2 regions of the Streptomyces sp. SID5643 genome follow, and region 2 is predicted to be linked to the other one. Evidence: riboswitches for the same ligand, from Rfam matches in the RefSeq annotation. Region 2 holds a riboswitch; the other holds the start of a gene.
The links. A riboswitch is a leader RNA that binds a small molecule or an ion and turns the genes downstream of it on or off. The one in region 2 is predicted to bind glycine.
Positions count from the first base shown of each region.

Region 1: linked by a shared signal. The riboswitch ahead of gcvP (aminomethyl-transferring glycine dehydrogenase) and the one ahead of gcvT (glycine cleavage system aminomethyltransferase GcvT) in region 2 are both predicted to bind glycine.

Region 1 is NZ_WWIC01000030.1:31,211-38,252, forward strand. It holds gene GTY56_RS03250 (APC family permease) at 1-118, shown strand, start outside; gene GTY56_RS03255 (DUF1707 SHOCT-like domain-containing protein) at 120-716, opposite strand; gene GTY56_RS03260 (TOBE domain-containing protein) at 842-1,237, shown strand; gene GTY56_RS03265 (TOBE domain-containing protein) at 1,313-1,732, shown strand; gene gcvP (aminomethyl-transferring glycine dehydrogenase) at 1,797-4,682, opposite strand; glycine riboswitch at 4,859-4,954, opposite strand; gene GTY56_RS03275 (PRC-barrel domain-containing protein) at 5,068-5,442, shown strand; gene GTY56_RS03280 (DNA polymerase IV) at 5,361-6,815, opposite strand; gene GTY56_RS03285 (MerR family transcriptional regulator) at 6,952-7,042, opposite strand, start outside.
Region 2 is NZ_WWIC01000124.1:34,973-42,014, forward strand. It holds gene GTY56_RS15710 (ABC transporter permease) at 1-77, opposite strand, end outside; gene GTY56_RS15715 (enhanced serine sensitivity protein SseB C-terminal domain-containing protein) at 421-1,221, opposite strand; gene GTY56_RS15720 (enhanced serine sensitivity protein SseB) at 1,385-2,173, opposite strand; gene GTY56_RS15725 (AAA family ATPase) at 3,101-3,766, opposite strand; glycine riboswitch at 3,989-4,089, shown strand; glycine riboswitch at 4,090-4,198, shown strand; gene gcvT (glycine cleavage system aminomethyltransferase GcvT) at 4,239-5,360, shown strand; gene gcvH (glycine cleavage system protein GcvH) at 5,464-5,841, shown strand; gene glyA (serine hydroxymethyltransferase) at 5,851-7,042, shown strand, end outside.

The sequences.
Region 1 (7,042 bases), on a different contig from region 2:
CGCCAACTTCCTGCGCTTCTTCCTGTTCGGGCAGGGCGAGGTCGCCCCGGTGACCCGAGAGGTGCTGCGCGAGGCGGAGCCGGACCGCAAGCGGCGGCCGAGGGTGCACGTGGGCTGAGTCAGGCCGTCGCACTCCTCCTGCCGAAGCCCCTGCGCGGTGAGCGCACGACAACCTGTCCGTAGGTGACCTCGCCGGTGATCCGGACCCGCAGCAGGACGGGGGCGTCGGCCGGCCGACGCGCCTTGATCGCCGAGTGGTTCATGACCAGGCCGTCGGTGTCCACGACAACACCCGGCCCGGTCAGCAGCTTGAGGGAGCCGGCGCGCAGGTCCAGGTCGATGTCCAGGGTGTCGTGGGTGATCACCGCATCGGTGAGGTCGAGCGTCACCTCCCCCCACGCCGAACGGATCTCCAGTCGCCGCGGCACCACCCAGCCGCCGTCCCGCCGGGTCGAGGCCCCCTCCTGGCGGATCCGTACCACGCCGTCGGCCTCGGCGGGCATCCCGCCCGCGGGCACGGGCAGGTCCTCCGTCAGCACGGCGAGCTCGCCCATCGTCCGGGCCGACCATGCGGCCTCCAGCCGCTCGTCGAGCTCGTCCAGGGTGAGCCGGCCGTCGCCCGCGGCGACGCGCAGGACATCCACCGTCCGGTCCCGGTCCGCGTGCGACGCCCTCACCTCGGGCGATCCACCGGTCCGCACGATCTCCGCCGCCATCACTCCACCCCGATCCCCCGGGCACGGCACCCGGCCAGCCAGTCGAGACTAACGCTATATCGCGTTATACCCAACGGCCAACCCCGCATCCGTCGTTCCCTTCCCCCGCGCCTATCGTGACCGGCATGCAGTCCTACACGATCGGCCAGGCAGCACGGCTGCTCGGCGTGAGCCCGGACACCGCCCGCCGCTGGGCGGACGCGGGCCGCATCACGACTCACCGCGACGGGACCGGGCGTCGGCTCATCGACGGGCGGGACCTGGCCGCGTTCTCGGTCGAACTGGCCCGGCCAGGCTCCGCCGAGGAGGACACGCCGTACACCTCGGCCCGCAACGCGTTCCCGGGCATCGTCACCGCGATCAAACTCGGCGACGTCGCCGCCCAGGTCGAGATCCAGGCCGGCCCGCACCGGCTCGTCTCCCTGCTCACCCGCGAGGCGGTGGAGGAACTGGGCCTGGAGGTCGGCATGGAGGCGACGGCCCGCGTGAAGTCGACGAACGTCCACATCGACCGCGTCTGAGCCCCGAGGGGCCGCGGAGGTGACGCAAACACACGCCTGCCAGGGCGAACGCCGCCATCGGGCTACCGTGCACCCATGAGCCTGAGCATCCGCAACCAGCTCCCCGGCACCGTCACCACCGTCACTCCTGGCGAGGCCATGGCGACGGTGAGGGTCCGCCTCACCGGCGGCCAGGACCTCACCGCGGCGATCACCCGCGAGGCCGCGGAAGACCTCCGTCTCACCCCGGGCGCCCCCGTGCGCGCCCTGATGAAGTCGACGGAGGTCTCCCTGGCCACCGCGCCGATCGAGGGCCTGTCGATCCGCAATCAGCTCCCCGGAACCGTCACGGACATCGCGGCCGGCGGCGCGATGGCGTCGGTCCGCGTCACGGTCGAGGGCGGCGAACTGACCGCCGCGATCACCAGGGACGCTGCGGAAGACTTGGCCCTGTCACCCGGGATCCCCGTCGTCGCCCTGATCAAGGCGACCGAGGTGTCACTCGCCGCCCTCTGACGGGCCCGGAGACGGCGAGAGGGGCCCCGCCCCGCGGAGCCCCTCCCTGCGACCGGTCGGCCGATCAGTCCTCGTAGGCGTCCAGCGGCGGGCAGGAGCACACCAGGTTCCGGTCGCCGTAGGCCTGGTCGATGCGGCGTACCGGCGGCCAGTACTTGTCGGCGGTCGACACCCCGGCCGGGAAGACGGCCTCCTCACGGCTGTAGGAGTGCTCCCACTCCCCGGCGAGCGCGCCGGCGGTGTGCGGGGCGCCGCGCAGCGGGTTGTCCTCCGCGGGCCACTGGCCCGAGCCGACCTTCTCGATCTCCGCGCGAATGGCGATCATCGCGTCGCAGAACCGGTCGAGCTCGGCCAGGTCCTCCGACTCGGTCGGCTCGATCATCAGCGTCCCGGCCACCGGGAACGACATGGTCGGCGCATGGAAGCCGTAGTCGATCAGCCGCTTGGCGACGTCGTCGACGCTCACACCGGTCGCCTTGGTCAGCGGCCGCAGGTCGATGATGCACTCGTGGGCGACGAGCCCGCCGGGACCGGTGTAGAGCACCGGGTAGTGCGGCTCCAGGCGCTTGGCGATGTAGTTGGCGCTGAGCACGGCCACCTGCGTGGCCCGCTTCAGCCCCTCGCCACCCATGAGCCGGACGTACGCCCACGAGATGGGCAGGATGCCGGCCGAGCCCCAGGGCGCCGCCGAGATGGGACCGACGCCCGTCTGCGGGCCTGCCTCGGGCTGGAGCGGGTGGTTGGGCAGGTAGGGCGCGAGGTGCTCGCGCACCGCGACCGGGCCGACGCCGGGACCGCCGCCGCCGTGCGGGATGCAGAAGGTCTTGTGCAGATTCAGGTGCGAGACGTCGCCGCCGAAGTGCCCCGGCTTGGCGAGCCCGACGAGCGCGTTGAGGTTGGCCCCGTCGACGTAGACCTGGCCGCCCGCCTCGTGCACCTGGGCGCAGATGTCGGCGACGTGCTCCTCGAACACACCGTGCGTGGACGGGTAGGTGATCATCAGCACGGCCAGCTCGTCGCGGTACTGCTCGATCTTGGCCCGCAGGTCCTCGACGTCGATCTCGCCGTCCTCGGCGGTCTTCACCACGACCACCTTCATGCCCGCCATCACCGCGCTGGCGGCGTTGGTGCCGTGCGCGGACGACGGGATCAGGCAGACGATGCGCTGCTCGTCCCCGTTGGCCCGGTGGTACCCGCGGACGGCGAGCAGACCGGCCAGTTCACCCTGCGACCCGGCGTTCGGCTGGAGGGACACCTTGTCGTAGCCGGTGACCTCGGCGAGCCGGTCCTCCAGCTCGTGGATGAGCGTGAGGTAGCCCCCGGCCTGCTCGGCGGGCGCGAAGGGGTGCATGTGCCCGAACTCGGGCCAGGTGACCGGCTCCATCTCGGTGGTCGCGTTGAGCTTCATGGTGCAGGAGCCCAGCGGGATCATGCCCCGGTCGAGCGCGTAGTCGCGGTCGGCCAGCTTGCGCAGGTAGCGCAGCATGGCGGTCTCGGAGCGGTGCTGGTGGAAGACGGGGTGCGTCAGGTAGTCGTCGGTGCGCAGCAGCGCGCCCGGAAGCCCGTCCTCGGCGGCCGCGTCCAGCGCTTCCACGACGCCCTCGACCCCGAAGGCGGCCCATACGGCACGCAGCTGCGCCCGCGTCGTGGTCTCGTCGCAGGCGATGGAGACGTGGTCGGCGTCGACGAGGCGCAGGTTGACCCCGTTGTCACGGGCGGCGGCCACGACGTCGGCGGCCCGGCCCTCGGCGCGCACCGTCAGGGTGTCGAAGTAGGAGCCGTGCACGATCTCGACCCCGCCGTTCGCGAGCCCGGCGGCGAGGACGGTGGCGTACCGGTGGGTGCGCCGCGCGATGCCCTTCAGGCCCTCCGGGCCGTGGTAGACGGCGTACATGCCGGCCATGACGGCGAGCAGCACCTGCGCGGTGCAGATGTTGCTGGTGGCCTTCTCACGGCGGATGTGCTGCTCACGCGTCTGCAGCGCCAGCCGGTAGGCCTTGTTGCCGTCGGCGTCCACGGACACGCCGACGAGCCGCCCGGGCAGGCTGCGCGCCATCTTGTCCTGGACCGCCATGTAGCCGGCGTGCGGTCCGCCGAAGCCCATGGGCACGCCGAAGCGCTGGGTCGTCCCGACGGCGATGTCCGCGCCGAGCTCGCCGGGCGACTTCAGCAGCGTCAGCGCCAGCAGGTCGGCGGCGACGGTGACGAGTGCCCCGAGCTCGTGCGCCCGGTCGATGACCGGCTTGATGTCCCGCACGGCACCGGAGGCGCCCGGGTACTGGAGCAGCACGCCGTTGATCTCGCGCTCGGCGATCTCGGCGGGGATGCCGTCGCTCAGGTCTGCGACGACGACCTCGACGCCGGTCGGTTCGGCGCGGGTCTGGATCACGGCGATGGTCTGCGGCAGCGTGTCCGCGTCGACCAGGAACAGGCCCTTCTTGTTCTTGCCCAGCCGCCGCGACAGCGCCATGGCCTCGGCGGCCGCGGTGCCCTCGTCGAGCAGGGAGGCGCCGGAGGTCGGCAGTCCGGTCAGCTCGGCGACCATCGTCTGGAAGTTGAGCAGCGCCTCCAGCCGGCCCTGCGAGATCTCCGGCTGATACGGCGTGTAGGCCGTGTACCAGGACGGGTTCTCCATGACGTTGCGCATGATGACGGGCGGCGTGAACGTGCCGTAGTAGCCGAGACCGATCATGGAGCCGAGGACCTCGTTGCGGTCGGCGAGGGTGCGCAGCTCCGCGATCACCTCGGCCTCACTGCGGGCGCCCGGCAGGTCCAGTGCCTCGGCGCTCTTGATCACGGCCGGGACCGCGGCGGCGGTCAGCTCGTCCAGCGAGCCGTAGCCGACGTGCGCGAGCATCTTGGCGCAGGCCTCGTGGTCGGGGCCGATGTGGCGCTGCTCGAAGGGGACTGCCTCTTCGAGCTCGGAGAGCGGAATGCGGTGGGCGGTCATTACGGAGGCCTCCTGGTCGACACGACCTGCGAGGGGCACCACGGCACGGGTACCCGGACGGCCTCCCCCTCTGTCATCTCAACCTGAGAGCTTCACCGGATCGCCCCAAGGGCCTCCGGCTTTCACCGTCGGTGAGAGCGGGAGCCGTCGACACCCGCCCTGCTTTCCAGAGTGACCTCGTCCGTGCGGTACGTGAGCCTGAGAGATTCCGGGGAGGATTTGCTCCTTCGGCGCCTCCGATGGTGTCTGGAGGACTCTCCCGCACGGGGTCAACAGCCGCTGCCAGCGTACCAGCGAGGTCAACGCACGAACCTTCGAGTGGCCGCATCCCTACTTGTACCGTTTTGTAGTGTTTACGGATGAGGTGCGACCATGTGGAGGGCCCGTGCGAACCGACATCGATCCGCGCAACCTGATCGGCCGCAAGGCGTTCGACCGCAACGGGACCAGGATCGGCACCATCGACGAGGTCTACCTCGACGACGCCACCGGCGAGCCGGAGTGGGCGGCCATACGGACCGGCCTGTTCAGCAGGGACGCCTTCGTCCCCCTGGAGCCCAGCGAGCTGATCGAGGGCGCCCTCCACGTCCCCTTCGAACGCGCCCTGATCAAGGACGCCCCCGACTTCGGCGTGGGCCGCCACCTCTCCCCGGAGCAGGAGCTGCAGCTCTACCACCACTACGGTCTCGACGTCGCCGCCCCGCCCCCGCTCCCGGACCACGACTTCGGCAAGCTGGCGGGCACCGACGAGACAGCCTGAGATCCCGCCCCGGGCACTTCGTCTCCCCCCTCGGGTCCTCGTAACACCAGCGGCAGCGGATCCGCCGCCTCCAGATCCGGGTCGTCGACCCGGAAGGTCCGCACGCGCCCGGGCTCCGAGGAGGGCGTCTCGAAGCGCACGGTGACCCGCCCCAGACCGCTGCCCTGCACCCATCCGTGCCCGAACCGGGTGTGCCGCACGTCGTGCCCTGCGGGCCATCGCCGCTCGGCCGGCGACGGCTGCTCCTCGGGCGGCGTCACGGTGTGCTCCTCGACCGGGCCCTCCGCGACCGCCCGCTCCCCCGCCGCCTGCGCGAACAGATCCTCCTGGGTGTAGTCGGCGAGCCCGCTGACGCCCACCCCGAGGAGCCGTACACCGCCCGTCGTGTCGACCGAGTCCAGCAGTCTGCCCGCCGCCTCGCGGATCACCACGGGGTCGTCCGTGGGCCCGCGCAGCGTCTCGGAGCGGGTGAGCGTGGAGAAGTCGTACCGCCGCACCTTCAGTACGATCGTCCGCCCGGACAGTCCTGCCCCGCGCAGCCGCCGCACGCACCGCTCGGCGAGCCGCTGCACCTCCAGCCCGACCCGCGTCCGGTCGTGGATGTCGACGTCATAGGTGTCCTCGACCGACACCGACTTCGCCTCGCGCTCCGCCACGACGGGCCGGTCGTCCCGGGCCAGCGCCATGGCGTACAGACCGTGCCCGTGCGCCCTCCCCAGCAGCCGGACCAGTTCGTCCTCGCCGGCCTCGACGATCTCCTCGACGGTGGTGATGCCGGCCCGCCTCAGATGGTCACCCGTGGCCGGCCCGACCCCCGGCAGCGTCCGCACCGACATCGGCCCGAGCATGGCCCGCTCCGTCCCCGGCTCGATCACCACCAGCCCGTCGGGCTTGGCCTCCTCCGAGGCGATCTTCGCGAGCATCTTGGAGGCGGCGAGACCCACCGACCCGGTGAGCCCCGTGACGGCCCGGATGTCCGCTCGCAGCTTCACCCCGGCCAGCCGCGCCGACCGCTCGTCCCAGGCCACTCCCCCGGCCTCCAGGTCCACGAACGCCTCGTCCAGGCTCAGCGGCTCCACCAGCGGCGACAGCGCCCGCAGCAGCTCCATCACCCGCTCGCTGATCGACCGGTAGAAGGTGAAGCGCGGCACGAGATAGGCGGCGTTCGGCGCGAGCCGCCGGGCCTGCCCCATGGGCATCGCCGAATGCACCCCGAAGACCCGCGCCTCGTACGACGCGGTCGCCACCACGCCCCGCGGCCCCAGCCCGCCGACGACCACGGCCTTCCCGCGCAGACTCGGCTTGGACGCCTGCTCCACCGAGGCGAAGAAGGCATCCATGTCGAGATGCAGGATCGTGGGCGCGGTTCTCACAACTCCGATGCTGCCCTACGCCACTGACAACGCCCCGCGCGACCGCCCTGAACGTCCCACGGGAAACCGCTTGCGCTCCGATGCGGAAACGTCCCGCCTCCTGCGGCCGCGTGCGGTCCTGCGCTGCCGGGACGCCTCAGACGGCTCGGTTACGCCGACGTGCGAGCTCGTCCGCGGGGTTGCGGCCGACCAGGGTCTCGCCGGTGTCGATCCGCTCGCCGTGCAGC
Region 2 (7,042 bases):
CTCTTCTTGACCCCGGAGAGCACGGCCTCGGGCTGTGCTCCGGCTTCCGCCCCGGTGGTCTCGATCGGTGCGGTCACGGTGCGATTGACCCCTCTCGGGCCGGCGATCGCCGAGCCCCTGGCTGCCGCTGTAGCGGTTTGTTTGTCTCGTACACGAGACCGACCCGGCCTGTGTCTTGCCGGGAGTCTTCAACGCTTTGGCGATCAGTTGCCAGACTTGGCGGTGAAAGGATGCGTAAACGTGATGCTGTCTGGGGGGTTCCGTTATCCGGACAGCGGGTAACACGGGTCGGACGCGCGAGGACAAGGGCATTTTAGGACATAAGCAATCAAGCTGCCCTGATCTACGCGCGGAGAGCTGAGTGGTCGTCGCGTTCGGGGAGGGGTGCGGGAGGGGCCGCGGAGGGCTGCTTCCGGACGGTCAGTACCTGCCTTGGGCCGGTGGGTAGCCGTACCCGGAGGCAGGTGCCTGGACGGGTGCGGTGGCGTGGGCCTCGCGGTCGTAGAAGGGTCGAGCGGTGGCGCGCAACCACATGGCGACCGGGTCGTGTTCGTCGGACATGGCGACCGTCGACACGGGGAGCCCGTCCGGCACGGCGCCGAGGGACTGCTGCATCATCGCGCGCACGGAGTCCACGGCCGGCGGCGAGGTGTCGTACACGTCCAGTCCGATGGCGAGGTACGGCGCCCCGAGGGCGGGCTGCACCCAGGCGCGGCGCAGCGAGCGGACGGCCGGGGTGCGGTGGGCGTTCTGCGCGAGCAGGGCGTAGAACTGCGGGATCTCGATGGCGGGTTCGGACAGCCGCAGGGGGCCGGCGGGCTGGCGGTCCAGGCCGGTGGCGATCCGGCGCAGGTCCAGCCAGGGGATGCCGACGCCGCCACCGGGGGCGTGCGGGTTGAGCCAGAGGCCGTAGTGGTCGGGGTAGAGCGCACGGGCGACGTCGACGCCGTCGATCACCTCGTAGGAGCGGTTCCAGCCGCTGGCGGAGAGCTCCTGGGCGGAGGTCACGCAGGGGGCGTAGCCGAAGCCGTCGACGTCCATGTTTCCGTACTGGGCGTCCGGGGAGCCGGCCTGGCCCTGCCACAGCAGCATCCAGATCTGGCCGGTGTGCGGGGTCGCGAGCGCGCGCAGGAGAGCCTCGTAGGCGTCGTAACGCCCGGGCGTGACCTGGCGCAGCATGTGCTCGACCTGTCCGGCCGCGGCCGTGCCGCTCGCGCTCACCTTTACCGCCCCTTCGTACAACGCCTCGACGGTGCCCTAGCTTAAGCCCGCAGGGGTGCCCCGGGGGTTATGCCGTCGGGCGGGTGCGGGTCGTGTGTGGTTGATCGCGTTCACGCGGCGGAGCCGCATGACGATACAGTCTCGCGCCGCTGAGTGGGCTGCCCTACCGCTGGTAGAAGGGCCGGACCCGGTCCCGCATCCACGCGCCCACCGGGTCCTCCGCCACGTCCAGGAGGACGAGGTTGACCGGCCAGGGGGCCGGGACGGCGCTGACGGCGCGGGTGAGGGCATCCAGGGGGAGGGCGCGCAGGTCGCCTTCCCACTGGGAGAGTTCGACGCCGACGAACATCACGGGGTCTGCGGTCTCGATGGCCGCGAGGCAGCGGCGGGCCGTGACGACGACACCGGTCGCCTCGAACTCCGCGGAGGCGGCGGCGAGGAAGTCCACCGGATCCTCCTGCCAGTCCGGCTCGAAGAGGCGGACCCGGCCGCCGCTCGCCGGGCCGTCCAGCGGGGTCCGGCCCGCCCGGCACAGCTCGGCCACCGCGGGCGGCGGGAGCGGGATGCCGACCACGCCGCCCGGGTTGACGGCGATGCCCGCGTGCGGGGGCAGGCCGCGGGCGAACTCCACGGCGGGCGCGATGGTGTACGACATGTGGGAGCCGACGACCTGGCGGAACTGCTCCTCGGAGCTGAACACCGGCACGAAGGCCTGGCCGTCGATCTCGATGCCGGGCAGGTCGAGGGGGCCGCTGTGCGGGCCGCCGCCGCTGGGCAGCGGAATCCACACGAAGCTCCGGCCGAGCACCTCGACGATCCGCCCGCCGGCCGCCGGGCCGGCGCCGAGGGAGGCCGAGAGCACCTCCTCCAGCTCGTTGCCGGGCCAACCGCCGTGCGGGTGGGTCTGCGTCTGCGCCGGGAAGTCCGCGGAGAAGCCCGCCGGGATGTCCATCTGCCTACCGCCTGCCTGGAACCACTGCTGTGGCTCAAAGGCTAACGGCTGCGGGAGGCGGGGAGGCAGGGCTGTGGAGGAGGGGACGGGATGAGATGGGACGGGACGGGATGAGGGGGTGGGGAGTGCGGGCGGATGCGGAGCCGGGCCGTCACCCCGGCCGCGCGCTCCTGTCCGGGTCCGGACCGGGACAGCGCCGCGACGGAGTGCACGACCGTAGGGGGAAGCTCTGAGTCCGGAAACCCCGCCCGCGGTTCGGTGACCGGTGGCGGTGCGCCGGGCCGACGGCCGGCGCGGGTGGCCGACACCACGGTGCCCGGCAACCCGGCGCCCCGCTCCACCAGCAGGCCCCGGTTCAGCGACAGCCGATGGCAGGCGCCGCGCTCCGTCGTCCGGCGCTCCGGGCCGGCGTCCGGCACCCCGGGCCGGCGTCAGGCGCCCCGGGCCGACGTCAGGCGTCAGGCGTCAGGCGTTCGATGGTCGGTGGCCAACGCCCCGGCAACTGGGGGCTGACGTCCCGGTCCAGCGGCAGACGCCAGGTCACCGACAGCCGCTGGCACGTGCCGCTCTCCGGCGTCCGGCGCTCCGGGCCGGCGTCAGGCGCCCCGGGCCGGCGTCCGGCACCCCGGGCCGGCGTCCGGCACCCCGGGCCGACGTCAGGCGTCAGGCGTTCGACGGTCGGTGGCCAACGCCCCGGCAACTGGGGGCTGACGTCCCGGTCCAGCGGCAGACGCCAGGTCACCGACAGCCGCTGGCACGTGCCGCTCTCCGGCGTCCATCGGCCGAGGCCCGGTCCAGCGGCAGGCGTCACGTGGCCGGCGTACCGGGGTCTCGCAACCGGCGGCCCCCGCAGCCGGGCAAGTCGCAGCCCCGCGGTGGACAGCCGTGGCCTGTCGCACCGTCACCTCCGTGCCCCCGCGCCGTCCCTCAGCCCGTGAAGCCGATTCTCCGGAGCGCGTTCGCCGCGTCGCGGTCGGCGAGGACGGCCGAACCGCAGCCGGAGGGGAGGTCGCCGCGTTCCACCGCGCGCAGGAGGCGGGTGCTGGCGGCGCGGTGGCGCAGGAACGCGTAGCGCGAGACGCCGCGGCCCCGGTCGCGCTGGCCGGCCAAGGCCTGCTCGGGGGTGACGTCGAGGAGGAGCAGGTGGAGCGTGCCGCCCCGGCGGCGGGCCTCACGGGCGAGCCAGCGGCGGACCCAGGCCTGGGTGCCGCAGTCGTGCACGACGACGCCCTCGCCGGTGCGCAGGGCGCGGCGCAGCCCGGCGTAGTGGGAGAGGCGGACGAACGGGCGGTAGAGCGCGTACGGCAGGGCCCGCGGCATGCGGCGGGCCCAGCGGTCACGGGTGTCCTGGGAGTCGACGCGCCGGCCCGGCACGGTGCGCCGCATCAGCGTGGACTTGCCGCTGCCGGGCAGGCCCGTGACCACGACCAGGTCGCGGGGGCCGAACAGCAGCGCGTGCGGGCCGCGGCCGGCGCGGTCGCGCAGATCACGGACGACCGGTGCCGGCGCCGGGGCGCGGACCGCCCGGGCCGGAACGGCCGGCTGCTCGGGCAGCGCGATGCCCGTCGTCGCGTACGCGGTGGTCCTGTTCACCGTGATCGTCCTCCCCTGGGGCCAGGTACGGAGTCCCATCCCCGCCGAGTGTAAAGAGAAGGTAATGCCGCAGGCCTCTCATTTACGTTCTCGTCCTGCAACAGGGCTGCTACAGGTCGCGGTGTCCGGCGGGCGGGACTCGTGCACTCCCTGGGAAAGGTCCCCCTGCCGCGCCGGAAGGATGCGTGCAATGATGTGCGCGCCAACTGCATACCGGCCGTTTGAATCCGCGCGGGAGAGTCCCCAGCAGCCGCAAGAGCTGGGGCGCCGAAGGAGCAAGTCCCTCCCTTGAATCTCTCAGGCCCCGTTACCGCGCGGGCGAGGCACATCTGAAAAGCGAGTCACCGGCCACCGGTGGCTCCACCCAAGGTGCAAGCCGTGTCCCGTGTGGTCATGGCGAACCTCTCAGGTTCCGATGACAGATGGGGAGGACCGACCTCGCCCGTGTCATGCATCTGGGAGACGACCGACCGTGAGCAGTACAGGAGAACTCCGTCACACCGCGCTCGATGCCCTGCATCGTTCGCTCGGCGCGACGATGACCGACTTCGCCGGCTGGGACATGCCCCTGCGCTACGGCTCCGAGCGCGACGAGCACATCGCCGTACGCACAAAGGCCGGCCTCTTCGACCTCTCCCACATGGGTGAGATCACCGTCACCGGCCCGCAGGCCTCCGCCCTGCTGGACTTCGCCCTGGTGGGCAACATCGGCGGCGTGAAGCCGGGCCGCGCCCGCTACACCATGATCTGCCGGGCCGACGGCGGCATCCTGGACGACCTGATCGTCTACCGCCTGGGCGAGACCGAGTACATGGTGGTCGCCAACGCCTCCAACGCCCAGGTCGTCCTGGACGCGCTGACCGAGCGCGCCGCCGGCTTCGACGCCGAGGTGCGTGACGACCGGGACGCCTACGCGCTGATCGCCGTCCAGGGTCCGGAGTCGTCCGGGATCCTGGCGTCCCTGACCGACGCCGACCTCGACGGCCTGAAGTACTACGCCGGGCTGCCCGGCACGGTCGCGGGCGTGCCGGCCCTGATCGCCCGGACCGGTTACACCGGCGAGGACGGCTTCGAGCTGTTCGTGAAGCCCGAGCACGCGGTCGAGCTGTGGCAAGCCCTGACCAAGGCCGGCGAGGGCGTCGGCCTCGTGCCCTGCGGTCTCTCCTGCCGCGACACGCTGCGCCTGGAGGCGGGCATGCCGCTGTACGGGCACGAGCTGTCGACCTCCCTCACGCCCTTCGACGCCGGCCTCGGACGGGTGGTGAAGTTTGAGAAGGAGGGCGACTTCGTGGGCCGCGCGGCCCTGCGTGAGGCCGCGGAGAACGCGAACCACGAGCCGCCGCGCGTCCTGGTCGGCCTGATCGCCGAGGGCCGCCGGGTCCCCCGCGCCGGGTACGCCGTCGTCGCCGAGGGCAAGGTGATCGGCGAGGTCACCTCCGGGGCCCCCTCCCCCACACTGGGCAAGCCGATCGCGATGGCCTACGTCGACGCCGTGTACTCCACGCCGGGCACGGCCGGTGTCGGTGTGGACATCCGGGGCAGTCACGAGCCGTACGAGGTCGTGGCGCTGCCGTTCTACCAGCGTCAGAAGTAGACACTGGCCGAAGGGCCGCGACAGCGCCCCCGAGCCCGTCGTCCCAGCTCACCAGCAGTCCCCCCTTCCACAGCACTCCCGCGCGTACAGGAGAATCCAGGCCATGAGCAACCCCAAAGAGCTGCGCTACAGCAAGGAGCACGAGTGGCTGTCGGCCGCCGAGGGCGGCGTGTCGACGGTCGGCATCACGGAGCACGCGGCCAACGCGCTCGGCGATGTGGTGTTCGTCCAGCTTCCCGAGGTCGGTGACGCGGTGTCCGCCGGTGAGACCTGCGGCGAGCTGGAGTCGACCAAGTCGGTGTCCGACCTGTACTCCCCGGTCTCCGGTGAGGTCATCGAGGTCAACGAGGACGTCGTGAACGACCCGTCCCTGGTGAACTCGGCCCCCTTCGAGGGCGGCTGGCTGTTCAAGGTGCGGATCACGGACGAGCCGGCCGACCTGCTCTCCGCCGACGAGTACACCGCGTTCTCCGCGGGCTGAGGGAGTCGTATGTCCGTCCTGAACACACCCCTGCACGAGCTCGACCCGGCGGTCGCCGCGGCGGTCGACGCCGAGCTGCACCGCCAGCAGTCCACGCTGGAGATGATCGCCTCGGAGAACTTCGCTCCGGTCGCGGTCATGGAGGCGCAGGGCTCGGTCCTCACCAACAAGTACGCCGAGGGCTACCCGGGCCGCCGCTACTACGGCGGCTGCGAGCACGTCGACGTGGTCGAGCAGATCGCGATCGACCGCATCAAGGAGCTGTTCGGCGCCGAGCACGCCAACGTCCAGCCGCACTCGGGCGCCCAGGCCAACGCGGCCGCGATGTTCGCGCTGCTCAAGCCGGGCGACACCATCATGGGTCTGAACCTCGCGCACGGCGGGCACCTGACCCACGGCATGAAGATCAACTTCTCCGGCAAGCTCTACGACGTCGTCGCCTACCACGTGGGCGACGACGGCCGGGTCGACATGGCCGAGGTGGAGCGGCTGGCGAAGGAGTCCCGGCCGAAGCTGATCGTCGCCGGCTGGTCGGCGTACCCGCGGCAGCTGGACTTCGCGGAGTTCCGCCGGATCGCCGACGAGGTCGGCGCGTACCTCATGGTGGACATGGCCCACTTCGCCGGTCTTGTCGCGGCCGGGCTGCACCCCAACCCGGTGCCGCACGCCCACGTGGTCACCACCACCACCCACAAGACCCTGGGCGGCCCCCGCGGCGGTGTGATCCTCTCCACGGCCGAACTGGCCAAGAAGATCAACTCCGCCGTCTTCCCCGGTCAGCAGGGCGGCCCGCTGGAGCACGTGATCGCCGCCAAGGCCGTCGCCTTCAAGGTCGCCGCCTCGGAGGACTTCAAGGAGCGCCAGCGCCGTACGCTGGACGGTGCCCGCATCCTGGCCGAGCGCCTGGTGAAGGACGACGTCCGGGCGGTGGGCGTGGACGTCCTGTCCGGCGGCACGGACGTGCACCTGGTCCTGGTCGACCTGCGCCATTCGGAACTGGACGGCCAGCAGGCCGAGGACCGCCTCCACGAGGTGGGCATCACCGTCAACCGGAACGCGATCCCGAACGACCCGCGTCCGCCGATGGTGACGTCCGGTCTGCGGATCGGCACACCGGCCCTGGCGACCCGGGGCTTCGGCACCGAGGACTTCGCGGAGGTCGCGGACGTCATCGCCGAAGCGCTGAAGCCCGCCTACGACG